DNA from 2 places in the Acidovorax sp. FG42 genome. Region 2 is predicted to be linked to the other one. Evidence: predicted binding sites of a transcription regulator. Region 2 holds the regulator's gene; the other holds the start of a gene.

Region 1 (10,605 bases), on a different contig from region 2:
CCCATCCATCCGGAGTCCGCCGCATCGCCCAGGGCCACAAGGTTACGCGCCTGCCGCCCAGGCAATGGCGGGATCAGCGGGGGCTAAAGGGGCGAGTTTGGCCCCTCATGCAAGAGCGCCCCACTGCTCACGCTTCACGCATAGCCTGGGCCAAAGGCCACAAACTCGCCAGCGAGCGACCCCGCCACCTGCCCCTGGTAGTGCAGCGCTGCGGCCTGCGTGATCCGGCCCAGCCCCTTGCGGCGGATCATGCGGGTGAACGACTCCCAGGCCGGCCGCGCGGGCGCCAGCGCCACGGCTGTGAAGGTACCGTCCATGGGCATGAGGTAGTCCATGGTGTTGCGCTGGATCACCAGCCGGCTGCCCAGCCCCTCAGCGGTGAGCCCCAGGTGCAGCATCGACCAGGCCGCCAGAATGGCCACAGCGGATGCGCTGCCCCCAAACACCGTTTCGCGGTGGTTAATGTTGGGCGCCAGGGGCGCCGTCAGCACCACTTGCTGCAACGATGCCTCCACCACGGTGATCTGCATGGCTTGGGACAGGGGGATGTGTTGGTGCAGGTAGGTTTGCAGTTCTGAAGGAGTCACAGGATTTCCCACTAAAAAGTGCCAAGCGCTGACCCTATCAAAACGCCGCACAGCGTCCAACGTGGTGCAGCGCAGCACTTGGCTACCACCGCCGCAACGGGTCGGTTTCAAAAGCCCGGGTCACGGTGAACGATGTGCACGACCTCAGCCCTTCCGTGCACCAGCCAGTGCCGCAGGTGCGCCGCCAGAAATGCAGGCCGCACATCAATGCCCTCCAGCTCGTCCGGCCCGAACCACGCGAACTCCAGCGCGCGCGAGCCCTCGACGCCCGCATAGGGCCCCGGGCGCGACAACAACAGGCTTCCGGGCAGCGGAATAGCGTGCAAATACAGCCCGATCTCGTGGTACGCGGTGCCAGCGTACGTGAAGAAGTTTTCCACCACACAGGCCAGCGGGCCGGGCTCCACGGGCTGGCCCAGTTCTTCCTGCAGTTCTCGGACCAGGGCTTGTGCCGCCGTCTCCCCCGCATCGATGCCACCGCCGGGCAACGCCCAGAAAGCGTCGCCCACCACCCGGTGCAGCAGCACGCGGCCCTCGCTCTGGATCAGCGCCGCTGCGCGTTGGCGCACGCGAAGCGGGCTGGGATGTGGCATGGGGTTCAAGACTCAGATCCTGATTGATTCTTCACTTCCATCCTTTGCCCTCCGATATCAAGCCAAAATGGCCTCTAGCGCTTACCTCAAAAGCGCAAACAGCTATTAATACAGTAGCAAAAGCAATTCACTGTCCATCCGCAGGCGGCAATAGCAACCCTTGCTGCGCCGCCACCGCTTCGCGCAAAAACGCCCAGGTAGCCTGCATGCGGGCCACATGTTTGTTGTCGCCCGGCATGGACATCCAGAAGGTGCGCTGAAAGCGTGCCACCCCTGGCAATACGGGCACCAGCGACGGGTCTTGCGCCGCCACAAAGGCGGGCAGCACTGCCAGCCCCGCCCCCACGCGGGCGGCTTCGTACTGGGCGAGGATGCTGGTGCTGCGCAGCGCGAAGTGCGCGGGGCGGTGCAGCTCGTCCAGAATCTGCAGTTCCTTGCTGAACAGCAGATCGTCCACGTAGCTGATGAAGGTGTGGCCCCGCAGATCGTCTGGCGTGTGGATGGGAGCATGGCGCTGCAGGTAGCTGCGCGCTCCATACAGTTGCAGCACGTAGTCGGTGAGCTTCACGACCACCACCGCACCGCGCGCCGGGCGTTCCAGCGAGATGACGATGTCCGCCTCGCGGCGCGACAGGTGTACCAAACGCGGCAGCGCCAGCAGGTCCACCACCAGGCCGGGGTGGTCCAGCGCAAACCGGGCCAGCTGGGGCGCCAGGATCAGGTTGCCGAAGCCCTCGGTGGTGCCGATGCGCACCAGCCCGTGCAGGCCCTGGCGCACGCCGGGTGTGGCGTTTTCCACAGCCAGAAAGGCGGCCTCCATGGCCTCGACCTGGGGCAACAGTGCGCGCCCGGCCTCGGTCAGCCGGTGGCCGCCGGCCTCGCGCGCAAACAGGGCGGAGCCCACCTGCTTTTCGAGCGCCTGCAGGCGGCGTGCCACCGTGGTGTGGTCTACGGCCAGGCGGCGCGCGGCCCCCACCAGCGTGCCGGCGCGGGCCAGTTCCAAAAAGTAGCGCAGGTTGTCCCAGTCCATGGCGTCACCGGGCGCGCCGTGCAGCACGTCCGTCCAGCGGCTCGCTGGGCGCACGGCTGAGGGCGTTGTTGCCCCGCACCAGCGTGCGCAGCATGTCCATGAACACCGCGCGTTGCTCGGGCGCCAGGGGTTCGAGCATGCGCTCCTGCGCGCGCAGCATGCCGGGCTCCACCTCTTCCAGCACACGCTGGCCTTCGGGCGTGAGGGTCAGCAGCCGCACGCGGCGGTCTTCGGGGTGGGCATTGCGCTGCATCAGGCCCCGCGACTCCAGCCGGTCGATCACGCTGCCGATGGTGGAGGTGTCAAAACCAATGGTGCGCGCCAGCGTGCGCTGGTCGATGCCCGGCTCGCGCCCCACGGCATAGAGCGCGGCGTATTGCACAGGGGTGATGCCCGTGGCCTGCGTCTCCTCCAGAAACACGGCCACCGCAATCTGCTGCAGGCGGCGGATATGGAAACCGGGAAGGTTGTCGATCTCTACGGACATGAATCTAGGGTTTCTACCGATCTTGATGCGGATCATTTTAGGCCCTACACTAATCATCAGTGTACTTTTTATATGTACACGGCTTATTGATCCACGTCAGTGGCACAACGGATGGAGACAGCGGCAATGACAGTTTTGAACACTCCCACAGCACCCGTCCTGGTCGCTGGCGGAGGCATCGGTGGCGTGGCAGCAGCCCTGGCCCTGGCGCGCCAGGGCTATGCGGTCAAGGTGCTGGAGCAGGCTCCGCAGCTCGGCGAGATCGGCGCGGGCATCCAGCTGGGCCCCAACGCTTTTGCCGCGTTTGACGCCCTGGGCATTGGCGAGCTGGCGCGGGCCCGCGCGGTCTACACCGACGAAATGGTGATGCATGACGCGCTGGACGAACACCTGGTCGGCCGCATCCCCACGGGCGAGGCTTTTCGCCAGCGCTTTGGCAACCCGTACGCCGTGATCCACCGCGCAGACATCCACACCTCGCTGCTGGAAGGGGCCAAAGCGCACGGCAACATCGAGACACTGACCGGCACACGCATCGAGCGCGTGGAGCAAACCGGCGACACCGTCACCGTGTACGACCAGCATGGCGTGGCGCACCGGGGCCAGGCCCTGATTGGTGCGGATGGCGTGAAGTCCGTCGTGCGCCAGCAATACGTCGGCGATGCCGCCCGCGTGTCGGGCCATGTGGTGTACCGCGCCGTGGTGGAAAAGAACGACTTCCCCGAAGACCTGCGCTGGAACGCCGCCAGCATCTGGGTCGGCCCCAACTACCACCTGGTGCACTACCCGCTGCGTGGCGGCGAGCAGTACAACGTGGTCGTGACCTTCCACAGCCGCGAGCAAGAGGAATGGGGCGTGCGCGAGGGCAGCCGCGAAGAGGTGCAGAGCTACTACCGCGACTGCTGCCCGCGCGCCCACCAGCTGATCGACATGCCCAAGAGCTGGAAACGCTGGGCCACCGCCGACCGCGAGCCCATCGGCCAGTGGACGTTTGGCCGTGCCACCTTGCTAGGCGATGCCGCCCACCCCACCCTGCAGTACCTGGCCCAGGGCGCCTGCATGGCGCTGGAAGACGCGGTGACGCTGGGCGAGGCTCTCAAGCGCTGCCAACACGACTTCCCCCAGGCGCTGTCGCTGTACGAGCGCTCGCGCATTGCCCGCACGGCACGCGTGGTGCTGTCGGCCCGCGAAATGGGCCGCATCTTTCACGCCCAGGGCGTGGAGCGCCTGGTACGCAACGACCTCTGGAAGGGCCGCAGCCCCGAGCGTTTTTACGACGCGATGGAGTGGCTGTATGCCTGGAAGGTCGACAACTGCCTGGCCGACTGAGCCAGCCGTGCGCCCTGCCCCATCGATCTTCCCCCCTCCCCCACATTCAACCCAAGGAATTCCCATGAGCGCGATGGATCCCGTACCGTCCCCCGTTCGCCTCACCGCAGTGGCGGCCCACGGCCAGCCCGAGCCCACCCCCGCGCTGGAACAGCTGTACCGCGGCTTTGAGCAGGAAATGCTGGTGCCGCTGTGGACGCAGATCGGCGACCTGATGCCCCCCCATCCGCAGAGCAAGGCCAGCGCCCACCTGTGGCGCTGGGACCGGCTGGTGCCGCTGGCCGATGAAGCCGGCCGCATCGTGCCCGTGGGGCGCGGGGGCGAGCGCCGGGCCATCGCCCTGGCCAACCCGTCCCTGGGCGGCAGACCATTTGCCACACCCACGCTGTGGGCGGCCATCCAGTACCTGATGCCAGGCGAGGACGCGCCCGAACACCGCCACACACAGCACGCGTTCCGCTTCATCGTGGAGGGCGAAGGGGTGTGGACCGTGGTCAATGGCGACTCGGTGCGCATGTCGCGCGGCGACTTCCTGCCCCAGGGCGGGTGGAACTGGCACGCCCACCACAACGCCGCCGACAAGCCGATGGCCTGGATCGACGGGCTGGACATTCCGTTCGCCTACTACACCGAGTCCCAGTTCTTCGAGGTGGGGCGCAACGCCATCAGCCCGGCCGAGCGCATCACGCCGATGCACTCACGCTCCGAACGCCTGTGGGCGCATCCGGGCCTGCGCCCGGTATCGCAACTGCAGGACCAACCCGTCACCCCCATGCTGGCCTACCGCTGGGTGGACACCGACAAGGCCCTCAACGAACAACTGGCGCTGGAAGCCGAGGGCCACCCCGCCACGCTGAGCCCCGGCCACGCTGCCGTGCGTTACACCAACCCCACCAATGGCCGCGACGTGCTGCCCACCATCCGCTGCGAGATGCACCGCGTGCGCAGCGGCGCCACTACCCGCACGCGCCGCGAGGTGGGTTCGTCCGTGTTCCAGGTGTTTGACGGCCAGGGCACCGTGAAGGTGGGAGACCACCAGTGGCAGGTGCGCCGTGGGGACATGTTTGTGGTGCCGTCCTGGCAGCCCTTCACCGCCCAGTGCGATGCCGGCCAGCCCTCGCTGGATCTGTTTCGCTTCAGCGACACACCGATTTTTGAGGCCGTGCATGCCTGGCGCGAACAAATCGAGCCTGCCTGACAACAACCCCGCCCCATTCATTCCTTGCAGCGTCTGCCCGTCCACGCGGGTGGGCCCTGCACTCCTCTTCGACCGGAAGCCCCGATGACTGCTACCTCTTACCTCTGGACCCCACCGCCCGTTCAATCGTTGCCAGTGCGCGGCAGCGCGCAGCGCCTGCCCATCCACCGCCTGTTCTTTGTGGGCCGCAACTACCACGCGCATGCTGTCGAGATGGGCCGCCCCGTGGACAAAAGCGTGGAGCGCCCGTTCTACTTCACCAAGGCCCCCCAGACGCTGACCGAATCTGGCGCCACCGTGGCCTACCCGCCCGAGACGCAGAACTACCACTTCGAGATGGAACTGGTCGTGGCGATTGGCAAGGCCGGGTTCCGCATCCCGGCCGAGCAGGCGCATGAGTACATCTACGGCTACGCCTGCGGCCTCGACATGACCCGCCGCGACCTGCAACTGGTGGCGCGCGACAAGGGCCGCCCCTGGGACCTGGGCAAGGACGTGGAGCAATCCTCCGTGGCGAGCGAGGTCGTGCCCATGCCGGGCCAGGTGATCGAGTCCGGAGTGATCGAGCTGTCGGTCAACGGCGCGGTCAAGCAGCAGTCCAACGTGGACAAGCTGATCTGGAACATCCGCGAGATCATTGCCGACCTCTCCCTGTTCTACCACCTGCAGCCCGGCGACCTGATCTACACCGGCACGCCCGAAGGTGTGGGCGCCGTGGTGCCCGGCGACCACATCACCGGCCGCGTGGAGGGAGTGGGCGAAATCGCGCTGACCGTGGGCCAACCCGCATAAACCGAGGACCGCCCCATGAAGCTCTACAGCTTTTTCCGCAGCGGCACCTCGCACCGCCTGCGCATCGCGCTCCACGTCAAGGGCCTCACGCCCGACTACGTGCCCGTGGACCTGCGCGTGGATGAGCAGGCCGAAGCACCGTTCAAGGCCATCAACCCGCAGGGCCTGGTGCCGGCGCTGGAGATCGACAACGGCCAGGTGCTGATCCAGTCACCCGCCATCATCGAGTGGCTGGAGGAGCGCTATCCCACGCCCGCGCTGCTGCCTGCCGACCCGCTGGCCCGCGCCCAGGTGCGCGCACTGGCTGCCATCGTGGGCTGCGATGTGCACCCCATCAACAACCGCCGCATCCTGCAAACCCTGCGCAAGCAGTTCGGCGCGGACGAGGCCGCCATCAACGCCTGGTGCGCCACCTGGATCACCGCCGGTTTTGACGCCATCGAAGCCCTGTTGGCCCAAGACACCACGCGCGGCAGCTACTGCTATGGCGGCGCGCCCAGCCTGGCCGACGTGTACCTGATTCCGCAGGTCGAAAGCGCCCGCCGCTTTGGCGTGGACATGGCCGCCTGGCCGCTCATCCGCGCAGTGGATGCCGCCTGCGCCGAGCTACCCGCCTTTGCCCGCGCCGCCCCTGCGGTCCAGCCAGACGCCTGACGCGGCCCCGACACCGCAGCCACCACCGGCACACCCGCATTCATCACTACAACCAGGAGACAAACCATGCCCACCTTCCCATCCGCCACTTCGGCGCCCCACCTAAACGCCGTCAGGCTCAAGCAGCGCGGCCTGCGCCGCCGCACCCTCGCCACCGCAGCCCTGCTGCTGGGCGGCGCCAGCGCCACCGGCCTGGCCTGGGCCCAGGGCAGTGCGCCCGCCTTTCCCAGCAAGCCGGTCACCGTGGTCACCGCCTTCGCCGTCGGCAGCGGGCCCGATGCTGTGCTGCGCCTGGTGGCCAACAAGCTGTCGGTGGCCTGGAAGCAAAGCGTGACGGTGGACAACCGCCCCGGCGGCGGCGGTTTCATCGCCATCGAAGCCGCGCGCCGTGGCGCGCCGGACGGCCACACCCTGCTGCAGCTGGACAGCGAACACCTGTCCGCCCTGCCCCACCTGTACAAGCAACGCAACTTCCAGACGTTGCAGGTTTTTGACCCGGTGGCGCCGCTGTTCCGCACACCGTTCCTGGTCGCCGTGCCCACGCAGTCGCCCTGGAAGAACATGGGCGACCTGATTGCGGCCGCCAAGAAGGGCCAGGGCGCGGTGAGCTACGGCTCGTGGGGCGTGGGCAGCCCAGGGCATCTGGGCGGTGAGTGGCTGGACCTGGTGGACGGCACACAGATGACCCATGTGCCGTTCCGCGAGGTCAGCCAGCTGTTCACCTCGGTCGCCAATGGCGACCCGGCCTGGAGCCTGGCCAGCATTCCGTCCAGCCATGGCATCTACAAGGCCGGCAAGATCCGCTACCTGGCGGTGGCGGGCCCGCGCCGCATTGCGCAGCTGCCCGATGTGCCCACGCTGGCCGAGGCCGGTGGCCCCGCGCAGGTGGACGTGAACTCGTTCGTGTCCCTGCTGGCCGTCAAAGGCGTGCCCGCACCGGTGCGCGCCCAGATCCACGCCGATGTGCTGAGAGTGCTGCAAGAGCCCGAAGTGCGCGAGAAATTCAACACCTTTGCGTTCGAGCCCCTGTCGTGGTCGGTCGAAGAAATCCAGCGCCAGGCCGGGGTCAAGTCCGAGCAGTACAAGCTGCTGATCCAGAAAGCCAACATCAGCCTGGAGTGACCGCCAGGGGCCCTGCGTCTGCACAACCTGCCGAATGACCCTCGCGCCCGCCTGGGGCCTTGCACCGCACATACGGACGCGGGGACAAGGCCCCAGGCGGGCGCTGTGCCATGGGGGCCGCACAAGCAGGCTAACGATGTGCAAATATGCAAAAACAAAGTGCAATTTTCTCTATTGCACCAGCAATTTCGCACAGATAACATGGCGCAGTTCGAGGCACCTCGCCGCATCCCTGCACGCATTTTTTCCAGGAGACACACCCCATGAACGCACCCACTTCCCAGGCCGTGCTGGCCCCCACCGTCAAGCTGTTGATCGGCGGCCAGTTCGTCGAATCCAAGACCACCGAATGGCGCGACGTGGTGAACCCGGCCACGCAAGAGGTGCTGGCCCGCGTGCCCTTTGCCACGCAGGACGAAATCAATGCCGCCGTGGCCTCGGCCAAGGAAGCGTTCAAAACCTGGAAGAAGACCCCCATCGGCACCCGCGCCCGCATCTTCCTCAAGTACCAGCAGCTCATCCGTGAAAACATGGCCGAGCTGGCTGCCATCCTGACGGCCGAACAAGGCAAGACCCTGCCGGACGCCGAAGGCGACGTGTTCCGTGGCCTCGAAGTGGTCGAACACGCGGCCAGCATCGGCAACCTGCAACTGGGCGAGCTGGCCAACAACGTGGCCGGCGGCGTGGACACCTACACCCTGCTGCAGCCCCTGGGCGTGTGCGCAGGCATCACCCCCTTCAACTTCCCCGCCATGATCCCGCTGTGGATGTTCCCCATGGCGATTGCCACGGGCAACACCTTCGTGCTCAAGCCCTCCGAGCAAGACCCCATGGTGACCATGCGCCTGTGCGAACTGGCGCTGCAAGCCGGCATCCCGCCCGGCGTGCTGAACGTGGTGCATGGCGGCGAGATGGCCGTGAACGCCATCTGCGACCACAAGGACATCAAGGCGATCAGCTTTGTGGGCTCCACCAAGGTGGGCACGCACGTGTACAACCGCGCCAGCCTGAACGGCAAGCGCGTGCAATGCATGATGGGCGCCAAGAACCACGCCATCGTGATGCCCGATGCCAACAAGGAACAAACCCTGAACGCCCTGGCCGGTGCCGCCTTCGGCGCCGCAGGCCAGCGCTGCATGGCGCTGTCGGTGGTGGTGCTGGTGGGCGAGGCACAAAAGTGGATTCCCGAGCTGGTCGAAAAGGCCAAGACGCTCAAGGTGAGCGCTGGTGTGGAAAAGGGTACGGACGTGGGTCCGGTCGTGTCGTGCGCTGCACTGTCGCGTGTGGAAGGCCTGATCGAGCGCGGCATTGCCGATGGCGCCAAGCTGGAACTGGACGGCCGCAAGCCCCAGGTGGCCGGCTACGAAAAAGGCAACTTTGTGGGCCCCACGGTGTTCAGCGGCGTCAAGCCCGGCATGGCCATCTACGACCAGGAAATCTTTGGCCCTGTGCTGTGCCTGTCGGCCGCTGCCGACATTGACGAAGCCATCGAATTCATCAACAGCAACCCCAACGGCAACGGCACCGCCATCTTCACCCAGTCGGGTGCGGCGGCGCGCAAGTTCCAGGAAGAGATCGACGTGGGCCAGGTCGGCATCAACGTGCCAATCCCCGTGCCAGTGCCGCTGTTCTCCTTCTCGGGCTCGCGCGCTTCCAAGCTGGGCGACCTGGGCCCCTACGGCAAGCAGGTCGTGCTGTTCTACACGCAGACCAAGACGGTGACGGCACGCTGGTTTGATGACAGCACCATCTCGCATGGTGTGAACACGACGATTAGCTTGAAGTGACATCCCCCTGAGGCGCTGCGCGCCTTCCCCCTTCTCTCGCGCTTTGCGCGGGAAGGGGGACGCCACCCGTGCCTGAGCCGCTGGATGGCGGCCCTTGCACGGTGGCACTGGCCTGGGCCGCGCCGGTTTCAACGACTGCGCGCGGTGGTAAAAGCGGGGCATGCAAACTTTTCAGACAACGATGCGGAGATGGGCCATGGTCTTCGGTGCTGCGTGCGTGATGCTGGTGGGTGCCGATGCCCACGCGCAGGCCGGTGCCGCCTGCAAGCCCGGTGGCATGGTGGAAGAAACCAACGCCTGCGCCGTGCAAGCCTTCCAGGCGGCAGACACCGAGATCGCCATCCTCTATGGCGACGTGATGCGCGCCCTGTCGGCCCACGAACGGCCCCAGCTGCGGCAGGAGCACACCGTCTGGCAGCGCGAGCGCACCGCGCGCTGCAAGCAGGCGCAGCGCAGCAACGAATCGCAACCCCAGTGGCCGCGTCTGTACCACGAGTGCCTCACGGCCGAAACCCAGGCGCGCCGCAAAGGCCTGATGCGCTGGCTGACGCTGGACCACCCGTCCGCCAAGCCCTGAGCAAGGCCCCCAGAACAACAAGAACCGACGACGAGACAGAACACCATGGACTTTGAACTCACCGAAGAACAACGCGCCTTTGCCCAGACGGCCCGCGACTTTGCACAAGCTGAGTTCGCACCCCACGCCGCTCACTGGGACGAGGAAGGCATCTTCCCGAAAGAAGCCATTGCCAAGGCCGGCGAGCTGGGCTTTTGTGGCCTGTACGCCCCCGAAGCCGCAGGTGGCCTTGCCCTGCCACGCCTCGACGCGACGCTGGTCTTCGAAGAAATGGCGGCGGTAGACCCATCCACCACCGCCTTCATCACCATCCACAACATGGCCACCTGGATGCTGGGCACCTGGGCCACACCCGCCGTGCGCGACCACTGGGGCCCACTGCTCACCACCGGCGAAAAGCTCGCCAGCTACTGCCTGACCGAACCGGGCGCAGGCTCCGACGCCGCGTC
Region 2 (10,605 bases):
CGTCCTCTTACCCGTTCGTCACAGCCGCTTGCGGGCTTTACATGCCCCCGAGCGCACAGCGTCCGCTGGCAGCACCTACAATGGACGGGTCTGCGAAGCTGTCGGGCTTTATATTTCCTTGAACCAATGCTCATTGAGCTCGGGCTTGGTACATCGTCCGGTGAGCGTGATCATCTCGCGTCAGATGAACCCAACGCCAGGCTGCCCTCGCCCACCTGAACCCCCGGTTCAGGATGAGAGTTCGGTGGCATTCGCAGACACCCTCTTCCCCATGCCCTGTTATCGCAAGCACCCGCTGGTGCTTCCGTGACAGGGCATTTTCTCGCGGCTCCCCGCGTGCTCTGTGGTGCTTTCTTGACTGACATCCCGCCATGCTCGATCCCCTGCTGATTGTTGAACTCGGTGTGCTCGGCCTGGCCACAGGCTTTCTCGCGGGACTCCTGGGCATCGGCGGGGGCATGCTGCTGGTGCCGTTCCTGACCTACATCCTGGGCGCGCGTCAGGTGTCCCCCGACTTGGCGGTGAAGATGGCGATTGCCACCTCCATGGCCACCATCATGTTCACCTCCATCTCCAGCGTGCGCGCCCACCACCGGCGCGGCGCAGTGCGGTGGGATATCGTCACGCGCCTGGCGCCTGGCATCGTGCTGGGCGGGTTCATCGCCAGCCTGGGTGTGTTTGCGCTGCTCAAGGGCTCGTTTCTGGCGATCTTCTTCGCACTGTTTGTGAGCTTCTCGGCCACGCAGATGTTTCTGGACAAGAAGCCTGCGCCCACGCGCCAGATGCCGGGTGGCGCGGGTCAGGTGGCGGCGGGCGGCGTGATCGGATTTCTGTCGGGCCTGGTCGGCGCGGGCGGCGGATTTGTCAGCGTGCCCTTCATGACCTGGTGCAATGTGCCCATCCACAACGCGGTGGCCACCAGCGCTGCGCTGGGGTTTCCCATCGCGCTGGCCAACGTGATCGGCTACGCCATTGGCGGACAGAACGTGAGCGGCCTGCCTCCAGCCTCCCTGGGCTACATCTGGCTGCCAGCACTGGGCGTGATTGCGAGCTGTAGCGTGCTGACGGCCCCGCTAGGCGCCAAAGCGGCCCACAACCTGCCCGTCAAGCAACTCAAGCGCGTGTTTGCGTCGTTGCTGTTTGGCCTGGCGGCTTACATGCTGTGGAAAGGCGTTTCGGCCGCCTGAGGCCGATACAGAGGCGGACTCTCCGCAGTCCGCCGCGTCGCAACATCTGCGCGCTCGGCGTCAGGTGTTCAAAGGCCGGTGGCGCCCCTGGGCCTTGAGCGGCAAGGGCTTGCTCAGCAGGGCGCGGAACCGGTCGGCCGGCAGCCCGGGCGCGCACAAAAAGCCCTGGTAGTGCTCGCACTGCATTTGCTGCAGCACCGCCTGCTGGGTTTCAGTCTCCACCCCTTCAGCCACCACTTCGATGTGCATGGCACGGCCCATGCTGATGATGGCGCTGACAATGGCCCGGTCGCCGTCGTCGTCGGGCAGACCACGCACAAAAGACTGGTCGATCTTGAGCTTGTGGATGGGGAGTTTTTTCAAATAGGCCAGGCTCGAATAGCCGGTGCCGAAATCGTCGATCGCCAGGCCGATGCCCAGGTCCGCCAACACGCGCAGACGCTGCTCCATCTCCTGCGCGTCCTGCAGCAGGATGGTTTCCGTCAGCTCCAGTTCCAGCAAGGTGGGTGGCAACTGGTGCACCGCCAAGAGGCGCGTGATGCGGTCCACAAAGTCGGGCTGGCGAAACTCCAGCGCTGAAACGTTCACAGAAATCATGATGGGCGAGCCGCTGTGCATCCAGAGTGCGGCCTCGCGCACCGCCTGCTCCATCACCCAGGCGCCCAGTGTCACGATGTAGCCCGATTCTTCCGCCAGCGGAATGAACACTGCAGGGGATACCGCGCCAAACTCGGGGTCCGTCCAGCGCAGCAGCGCCTCGGCCCCGGTGATGCGCCCGGTCGCCATATTGACCTGGGGCTGGTAGTGCACGGCCATGCGCTGCAAACCCAGCGCCTGGCGCATGGCGTGCTCCATCTGCATGCGCGCGAGCAGGTTGGCGTTCATCTGCGGCTGGTAAAAGCCGTAGCTGCCGCGCCCACGCTCCTTGACCCGGTACATCGCGGTGTCGGACTGCTTGATCAGGTCGTCCAACGTAGCGCCATCCTGCGGGTACAGCGCAATGCCGATACTGCACTGGATCGAGAAGCCCATGCTGTCGAGCATGAAGGGCTTGAGCATGTCGTCCAGAATCCGGCGCGCCACACTTTCGGCCACCGATGCATCCCCCCCATGCAGGTAGATGACAAATTCATCCCCGCCCAGACGGCACAGCATGTCGGTTTGCCGCAAGCAGGTCTGCAGGCGTTCAGCCACCAGCTGCAGCACCCGGTCTCCAAAAGGGTGGCCCAGGGAGTCATTGATGATCTTGAAGCGGTCCATGTCCAGGAACAGGATCGCAAAGCCGGTGTCGCTCTGGCGCGCCCCCTGGATGGCGGTATCCACGCGTTGCGAGAGCAGCAAACGGTTGGGAAGACCTGTCAGTGCGTCGCTGTAGGCCAGCTCTTCAATGCGCTTTTGCGCGGCATGCTGCAGCGTCAGGTCGCGCATGAAGCCGATGCTCTGCACCAGCCGCCCTTCGTCATCACGCAGGGCCACCCACGACAGCTGCACCGCGCAGTAAGCGCCGTTGTCACGGGGCAGCCACAACTCCCCCTCCCAGAAGCCATCCTTGGCCCAGCCCTGCAGCACCTGCTCCATGAAGGAGGCGTCCGAGCCTCCTCCAAAAAGCGAGGCAGCCACACAGCCTTCAAAACCCTTGGCCGTAGGGCCGACCAGCCGCTCACACCCGGGGTTCATCCGCATGATGCGGTGCTGACTGTCGGCGATGAAGATCGCATCCAGGCTGGACTCAAACACGCGCGCGGCCAAGCGCAGGCTGGCTTGTGTCTCAGTCTGCCGGGTGATGTCCCGGAACGAATACACACGGCCCACCGCACGGCCCTGGCTGAACTGCGGCACCGTGCGCATCTCCAGCACCACGCCGTTGCGCAGCTCGACAATGTCGGTGCTCTCCTGCATGGGTTCGCGGTCGATGGCTGCCAGGCGCTCGGCATAGAAGCGGGGGTCCGACACCTGGTCCGCCATGAAGGCGTACACCGCCGCATCGTCGCGCTCCACCAGCAACTGGCGCGGCAGGTTCCACAGCTGGGCCAGACGCTGGTTGAATGCGCGCACACGGCGATCCAGTCCACACACCAGCATGCCATCAGCGGCAGAATCCAGCGTGGCACGCAGCTCGGACAACAGTGTCTCCAGTTCACGCTCAGTGGTCTCCTGGAGGCTGCGGTCCAGCATGGTCAGCAGCAGCACCGTACTACCACCCTCCCCCCAAGGCACACGCCGGACACAACGTTGCACCGGCACCAAGCTGCCATCAGCACGCAGCAAACTGGTATGGGCAGTCACGCCCTGCGCAATCACATCGACTGGCTCCGACCAGAACGCCAGCTCCTGGGGCGTGCTGGCCAAGTCCAGCACAGACCGCCCTCGCATGGCGGCGGCAGACAACCCGGTGAGGCGCGCGGCGCCTGCGTTGGCTTGCAGGATGTGTTGGCTGGCCTCATCCAGGAGCCACACGGCCTCCTGCAGGCCATCCAGCCACCCGAGCGATTGGAGATCGTTCACGCCGCAGCCTCGTCAGGGCCGGGACTGACCGCTCGCTCAAAAAAGTAACAGATCCGCTGTCGGGGTGACAGGTAGTCCAGCGCGTCACGCGGCAGTTGTGCGGGCTTAAGGCTGCGCCGTATGCCCAGTTCAGGGACAGTTTCCAGATCCAGGATCGGCGCTTCATCCTTGGGTACGCGCGGGTCGTGCACGATGACCTTGGGCCGCAACGGCCGCGACGAGTTGACCGAGGCCACGATGGCATACCGGTCATTGACCAATTGCACGATGGAACCGGGCGGGTAGACCCCCATCATGCGAATGAAAGCCCCCAGGACCACCGAATCAAAACGGGCCTTGAGCTGGGCAAAGATGACGGAAAGCGCCTCGTGGGGCGTCAGCGCCGTCACCCCCATCGCCGGGTTGCACATACGGTCGTACTGGTTGACCAGCGCCAGGACCTGGCTCATGCGCCCCAGATCGGGCCCCTTCAGACGCTGCGGAAAACCACTGCCATCGCACATTTCGTGGTGACGCGCCACGGCCGTCAGCACGGCATCCGCAAACCCCATGCGTTTGGCCAGGGCAACGGATTCCGCCACGTGGGTCTCGTAGCGTGTGCGCTCCATCGGGATCATGGACGGGGTGGGCTGGCGCAGATTGGGCGGCAGCTTGAGCTTGCCGATGTCGTGGATCAATGCGGCCACACCCAGATCGTGCAGCTCCTCGCTCTTCATGCCCAGGGATCGCCCCAGCAGCAGCGAAATCACCATCACATTGATCGGATGCAATCCGTTGCGCTCGCCCACGCCCTCGGACAGCAGCCGAATGACAGAGTCGCCGTTTTCCAGCAGTTCGGTAACACACCCCGAAACCAGCGCTTCCCCCTTGGCCCTGGCCTGGTCGGGGTGCTCGGAAACCGTGCGCTCCATGGACTGGTACTGACGGGTGGCTTCTGAGAAACGCTGATTGCAGGCGGCCAAGGCCCGGTTTTGTGCTTCCAGCAGCTCACGGCGACGCTGCGCCTCGGGGTCCACGACAGTGGCCGTCCCAGGCCCGGGCGCATCCAGGCCGTTGGGCGGTGGGGCTGTCATCTCGGGCACGCTCCAGGCAGCAGGCACCAGCTCCTGCAGTTCTGGATCGCTCTTTTTGGGGACGTAACGTACCTCGGTCAACCCCAGCTCGCGCAAGGTGGCGATCTGTTCCGACGACGCCACCCGGAAACTGCTGGTCGGGAACGGATGGTGCATCCAGCCCACGTCGAGCTGGATGTACATGCCGACACGCAGTTGGCTGATGTCGATGAGGATGGATGAGTTCACGTCAGGCGCACGATACATGGCGACATCAATGCCACCAATAGTTACGCAGATTATCACCAGTTCCAGTGACGTGGCGAAGAACCGGCAGACCGCGCAGCGATCCGGCAACACTTGGCAGAAATCGGGCCTGACTGGAGCACTGCAGCCCCCTGGGCTGAGGCATCGCCCCGCTTGGAACCACCGGGCGATTAAGGGTGACAGGACAAATCAGCGCCGCCCGCTCAGCGACACCAGAGCGATGGCTTGTAAATGAGATCCATCCACAATGCCCAGGCAGCGACCGCGCACAGCATGGCGCCTGCGGCCCTCGTGCCCCACTGAGCTCGCGCAAGATTCAGGCGATTGCGAAGGCTGCTCCAAGCCCAGGGGCCGCCCACCAGCCAGACCCCGCTGCCCACGGCAAACAGGGCCATGGTCAGGGCCCCCTCCAGTGGCCCTCCACTGAGCGCCGCGACCAACAGGGCCGAGTAGAGCAACCCGCAAGGCATCAGGGCCCACAGGACCCCCGCCGCCATCACGCCGCCTGGCGCTCCGACCAGCGGTCGAACACGCGCCCACACGGAGCGGCCAGCCTGTTCCACCCAGGCGGGCTGGCGCGACTGCACCATCATCATGAGCCCCCAGGCCATCACTGCCACGTGCATCAGCGTCCAGGCGGGACGCAACGCAGTGGTCTGCTGGGTCAGCCATGCCAGACTGTCCATGGCCATGGCTGCCAGTGCCCCGGCGCTGGCATAGCCCACCAGGCGCCCCGCATGAAAGGCCACGGTGCGCTGCAGTACGCCGCCACGCGGCGCCCAGCGCACCACCCGCTCGGCACTGCCCTCCGCCAGTGGCGCGCCGCCCTGCCCCACGAGCGCTCCACAGGGCGCGGAGCACATGGCCAGGCAGTGGGACCCGCCAGCGAGTCCCATGAGCAGAGCAGTCCAGCCGACCGTGGCAAGCATAGGTATCAGATGATGCGCGAAAACCGGGCGCGGTTGCGGTCTGCCTGCAGATAGCGGTCAAAAACCATGGCGATGCCCCGCACGAAGAACCAACCGGTCGCAGTCACTTCAATGCCCTCTGGCCCAACGCGCACCAGCCCTTGCTCCTGCATGCCCTCCAATTGGGCCAACTCCGCCGCGAAATACTGGCGGAAGTCGATCAGCCATGCCTGCTCCATCGGCTCGAACAGCAGTTCCCCCTGGCACATCAGGGCCATGATGGCCGCACGGCGCACCAGGTCGTCGCGCGTGAGCGCCAGCCCCCGCACCACGGGCAACCGCCCCTGGTCCAGAAAGTCGTAGTACTCATCCAGCGTCTTGGAGTTCTGGCTGTAGGTTGCCCCCACACGGCCAATGGCCGATACGCCCAGGCCGATCAAATCGCAGTCCGGCTGCGTGCTGTAGCCCTGGAAATTGCGGTGCAGGCGCCCCTGGCGCTTGGCCACGGCCAGGGCGTCGGTGGGCAGCGCAAAGTGGTCCATGCCCACGTACACGTAGCCAGCATCCATGAAGGCATCGAGCGAGCGCGACAACATGGAGAGCTTGCTCCCGCCCGTGGGCAACTCCGCAGAGATGATGCGACGCTGTGGCTTGAAACGCTCTGGCAGGTGCGCATAGGCATACAGGGCGATGCGGTCAGGCCGCAGTTGCGCCACCTGGGCCAGCGTGCGGTCAAAAGACTCGGGCGTCTGGCGCGGCAGGCCGTAGATCAGATCCACGTTCACCGAGTCAAAGCCCAACGAACGCGCAGACTCAACCAGCGCAAACACCTGTTCGGCAGGCTGGATGCGGTGCACAGCCTTCTGCACTTCGGCATCAAAGTCCTGCACGCCAAAACTCAGCCGGTTAAAACCCAGTTCAGCCAACAGTGCAAGACGCTCTGCATTGACGGTGCGAGGGTCCACCTCGATCGAGTATTCCCCCCCAGGCGCCAGCGTGAAGCTGCGCTTGAGCATGGCCATCAGCTCCCGCAGGCCCGCATCGGAGAGGAAGGTGGGTGTGCCTCCCCCCAGGTGCAGTTGACTCACCACCTGTCCTACGCCACAGTGCGCCGTGTGCAGGTCGATCTCGCGGCTCAAGTAGCGCAAGTAGACCTCGGCGCGGTCATGGTGCTTGGTGATGATCTTGTTGCAGGCGCAGTAGTAGCACAGGGATTCGCAAAACGGGATGTGCACGTACAGGGACAGCGGCATGGCCTTGGCCAGCGTGCCCGAGCGGCGCTGTTGCAGCGCCAGCACATAGTCTTCCTGACCAAACGCCTCCACGAAACGGTCGGCCGTTGGATAGGATGTATAGCGGGGCCCTGGCACGTCAAAGCGGCGCAGAAGGTCTGGCGAAACAGCAGTCATGGGGAAATTTCCTTGCGTACACCTTGACTGTGCCGTAGGCTCTGGGACATGTCCTTGACCTGCATCAAGTGAACCCGCAAGCGATACGGCGACAATTTGATGAAGGTCAGCCGCTTGCCCGCGCTCTGTATTCAGGTTCGTGTACGGCAAGCGCGATATGCTTGACCGCTAACCCAAGCCCATGTGTCTATGAACCCGCTCACCATCAAAGTCGCCTGCTCCAACTGCAACCTCCGCGAGCTGTGCATGCCCGTGGGCTTGAACGAAGAGCAACTGCAGCGCATTGACGAGGTCGTTGCTGTCCGCCGCAAGGTCAAGCGCGGCGGCACGCTGTTTCGCAATGGCGAGTCCTTCACGTCCTTGTACGCCATCCGCACCGGTTTTTTCAAGACCTGTGTGGCCACCGAAGACGGTCGCGACCAGGTCACGGGCTTTCAGATGGCGGGGGAGATCATCGGGCTGGACGGCATCGTGAATGACCACCACACCTGTGACGCGGTGGCCCTGGAAGATGCCGAGGTCTGCGTCATGCCTTTCGACCGCATCGAAGAACTGTCCCGCGAAGTCACGGCCCTGCAGCACCACGTGCACAAGATCATGAGCCGCGAGATCGTGCGCGAACATGGTGTGATGCTGCTGCTGGGCAGCATGCGTGCCGAGGAGCGCCTGGCGGCCTTCTTGCTCAACCTGGTGCAGCGCCTGCATGCACGGGGCTTCTCGCAATCAGAACTGGTGTTGCGCATGACGCGCGAAGAGATCGGCAGCTACCTGGGCCTCAAACTTGAAACAGTGAGCCGCACCTTCTCCAAATTTGTGGAAGAAGGCATCGTGGAAGTCAAACAGCGCCATGTGCGCATCCTTGACACCGATGCCCTGCGACGCATTGTGAACAGCCAGCAGACCTGCCACTGAGTACGGCCCCTCGTCGGCTGAGGGTCTGGGCGGTACAAAAGCCCTACGGTCCCTTCTAAAACGGCATGCAGCGCATGCCCGCATGAACCGGCGAAAAAGGCTCAGGAGCAAGACGACGATGTCTTGCGGCAATCGTCAGGGCGCTCCCCGTCGGGCACGGGACAGCGGTTGACCTCAAACGGGGACATGGACAGTAGCGTGGTCAATGCGCTGGTGGCCATGGTGATGGCCCAGAACACAAAAAATGCGAGGGTGTACACCCCCTGCCTCGACAGCGCCAGAGGCTGCCCGAACCAGTGCAGGTCCTGGGGGTCCACCATGGCAAAAACCAGCATCTCCAGCACACCCGCCATCAAAAAGGCGGGCCATGCAATCCACATCAGGCGTTGCGTCCACATATAGGTTCTGTCTCCTGGTGCTGCCGGGGTCGCCAGGGTGTGCGACCCTGGGGTTTCAGCGTGGTTGGTCTTGCACAGGGGTGGCCGCATGGTTGCGGGCCTTGAGGGCCGGCGCCAGACTCTTTTCCGGCGCCACCAGTGTCTTGTTGATTTCGATGCCTTGGCGGTAGTAGTCCTCCGCCACCACGGGGTCGGGCCGCGAAATCGCTAGCCACAGCGTCACAAAGCCCGCCACGATCACGATCAGAGGCCCGGCAATCACCAGCCACACATGGCCAAACTTCCACCAGGGTACGGTTACCGCCTGGGTTGCAATGGCAGGGTTTGAAGACATGGTGCTTTACTCCTCAACAATATCGGTCAAAGTGCGGCCCCGAAGGGCCCCACCGGAATACCGCTCAGCGCGGTACAAGGAACACGGATTTCTCCGTGACATGGGCCGCTGCTCCTACGGCCTGCACATCAAACTGAACGGCATGCGACCCGGGCGTAGCGGAACCATAGGGAATCTGCAAACGCACGGCCACCCAGCGAGACTCTGCCGCGCCAATGTCCACTTCAGCCTCGGAAGCCACTTCGAGACCCTCCAGGCCCCGCGCACTGATGCGATAACGCTGCTCGCCCTCGGTGGCATTCATGATCTGCAGCCGGTAAATGTTCTCCAGCTTGCCACCCGCCACGATGCGCGAGAGCGCAGCGCGGTCCCGCACCACATCCACCTTCAGCGGTGTGCGCACCACCAGGCTGGCCAACATGGCCACGCAAAGGCTTACCAGCACGGCGCTGTAGATCAGCACGCGGGGGCGCAGCACGCGGCGCAACATCTGCGACTGCGTCCAGTGCTTGGCAACGCCGTTCTGGGTCGAATAGCGGATGAGCCCACGCGGGTACTGCATCTTGTCCATCACGGTATTGCAGGCGTCCACGCACAAGCCGCAGCCGATGCATTCGTACTGCAAACCCTTGCGGATGTCGATGCCCACGGGACAGACCTGCACACACAGCGAGCAATCGATGCAGTCACCCAAGCCCTGGGCTTTGTAGTCGATGTTCTTCTTGCGTGGGCCACGCTGCTCGCCACGTTCAGGGTCGTAGGTAACGATCAAAGTGTCCTTGTCAAACATCGCGCTTTGAAAACGCGCATAAGGGCACATGTACTTGCAGACCTGCTCGCGCATGAAGCCCGCATTGCCATAGGTGGCAAAACCGTAGAACAGCACCCAGAAAATCTGCCAGCTGCCCTGGAACGCCAGCAGCTCGCTGCCCAGCTCGCGAATGGGGACGAAGTACCCCACAAAAGTGAACCCGGTCCACAGGGCCACCGCGATCCACACCACTTGCTTGAAAAACTTCTTGCGGATCTTCTCGAACGTCCAGGGGCCGTTGTCCAGGCGGAGCCGGGCACTGCGATCGCCTTCGATCTTGTGCTCGATCCACATGAACATTTCGGTGTACACCGTCTGCGGGCACGCAAAGCCACACCACAGACGCCCGGCCACTGCGGTGAACAGGAACAGTGACAACGCCGAAATGATCAGAAGGCCGGTGAGGTAGATGAAATCCTGCGGATACAGCACCAGACCAAAGATGTAGAACCTGCGAGCCCCCAGGTCAAACAGCACCATCTGGCGCTGGCCCCACTCAAACCACGGCAACCCGTAAAACACCAGCTGCGTAAGAAACACCATGCCCCAGCGCCAGCGCGCAAACAGGCCGCTGATGGAACGCGGGTAGATCTTCTTTTGCGCTTCGTACAGCGAGATGATCTCGCCCGCAGACGACGCATCTGCCGCGACTGGCGTAATCGGGATGACCTTGCGAGCCGGCTCGCTGGGTGTGCTCATGGTGTCGCTTTGTGAACGGAATTAAGGCGTAAAAGGGGTGCCTTCAAACGGAAACCCGGGCAGTGCGTCTCACGCACCGCCCGGCAGCCAGGTCAGCGTGCAGCCACCTGCTTGTTCGACAGG

Evidence for each region. Region 2 encodes FNR, which switches genes on or off when oxygen is low (the NO sensors DNR and NnrR bind a similar motif). Its sites were predicted from a motif close to TTGATNNNNATCAA; they were not measured.
Region 1: a site for FNR is predicted at 2,720-2,733, ahead of ACODSM_RS17370 (3-hydroxybenzoate 6-monooxygenase). Genes of this name have one in related genera too.

What each region holds. Positions count from the first base shown of each region.
Region 1 is NZ_JBMDJM010000017.1:97,568-108,172, reverse strand. It holds gene ACODSM_RS17390 (YiiD C-terminal domain-containing protein) at 135-587, opposite strand; gene ACODSM_RS17385 (NUDIX hydrolase) at 695-1,180, opposite strand; gene ACODSM_RS17380 (LysR family transcriptional regulator) at 1,308-2,210, opposite strand; gene ACODSM_RS17375 (MarR family winged helix-turn-helix transcriptional regulator) at 2,215-2,697, opposite strand; gene ACODSM_RS17370 (3-hydroxybenzoate 6-monooxygenase) at 2,824-4,026, shown strand; gene ACODSM_RS17365 (cupin domain-containing protein) at 4,091-5,224, shown strand; gene ACODSM_RS17360 (fumarylacetoacetate hydrolase family protein) at 5,309-6,016, shown strand; gene maiA (maleylacetoacetate isomerase) at 6,032-6,670, shown strand; gene ACODSM_RS17350 (Bug family tripartite tricarboxylate transporter substrate binding protein) at 6,737-7,792, shown strand; gene ACODSM_RS17345 (CoA-acylating methylmalonate-semialdehyde dehydrogenase) at 8,056-9,579, shown strand; gene ACODSM_RS17340 (lysozyme inhibitor LprI family protein) at 9,776-10,156, shown strand; gene ACODSM_RS17335 (acyl-CoA dehydrogenase family protein) at 10,202-10,605, shown strand, end outside.
Region 2 is NZ_JBMDJM010000014.1:76,839-87,443, reverse strand. It holds gene ACODSM_RS15390 (sulfite exporter TauE/SafE family protein) at 372-1,187, shown strand; gene ACODSM_RS15385 (EAL domain-containing protein) at 1,248-3,692, opposite strand; gene ACODSM_RS15380 (cyclic di-GMP phosphodiesterase) at 3,689-4,993, opposite strand; gene ACODSM_RS15375 (sulfite exporter TauE/SafE family protein) at 5,215-5,940, opposite strand; gene hemN (oxygen-independent coproporphyrinogen III oxidase) at 5,946-7,328, opposite strand; gene fnr (fumarate/nitrate reduction transcriptional regulator Fnr) at 7,518-8,240, shown strand; gene ACODSM_RS15360 (hypothetical protein) at 8,342-8,638, opposite strand; gene ACODSM_RS15355 (FixH family protein) at 8,694-8,972, opposite strand; gene ccoG (cytochrome c oxidase accessory protein CcoG) at 9,037-10,482, opposite strand; gene ccoP (cytochrome-c oxidase, cbb3-type subunit III) at 10,575-10,605, opposite strand, start outside.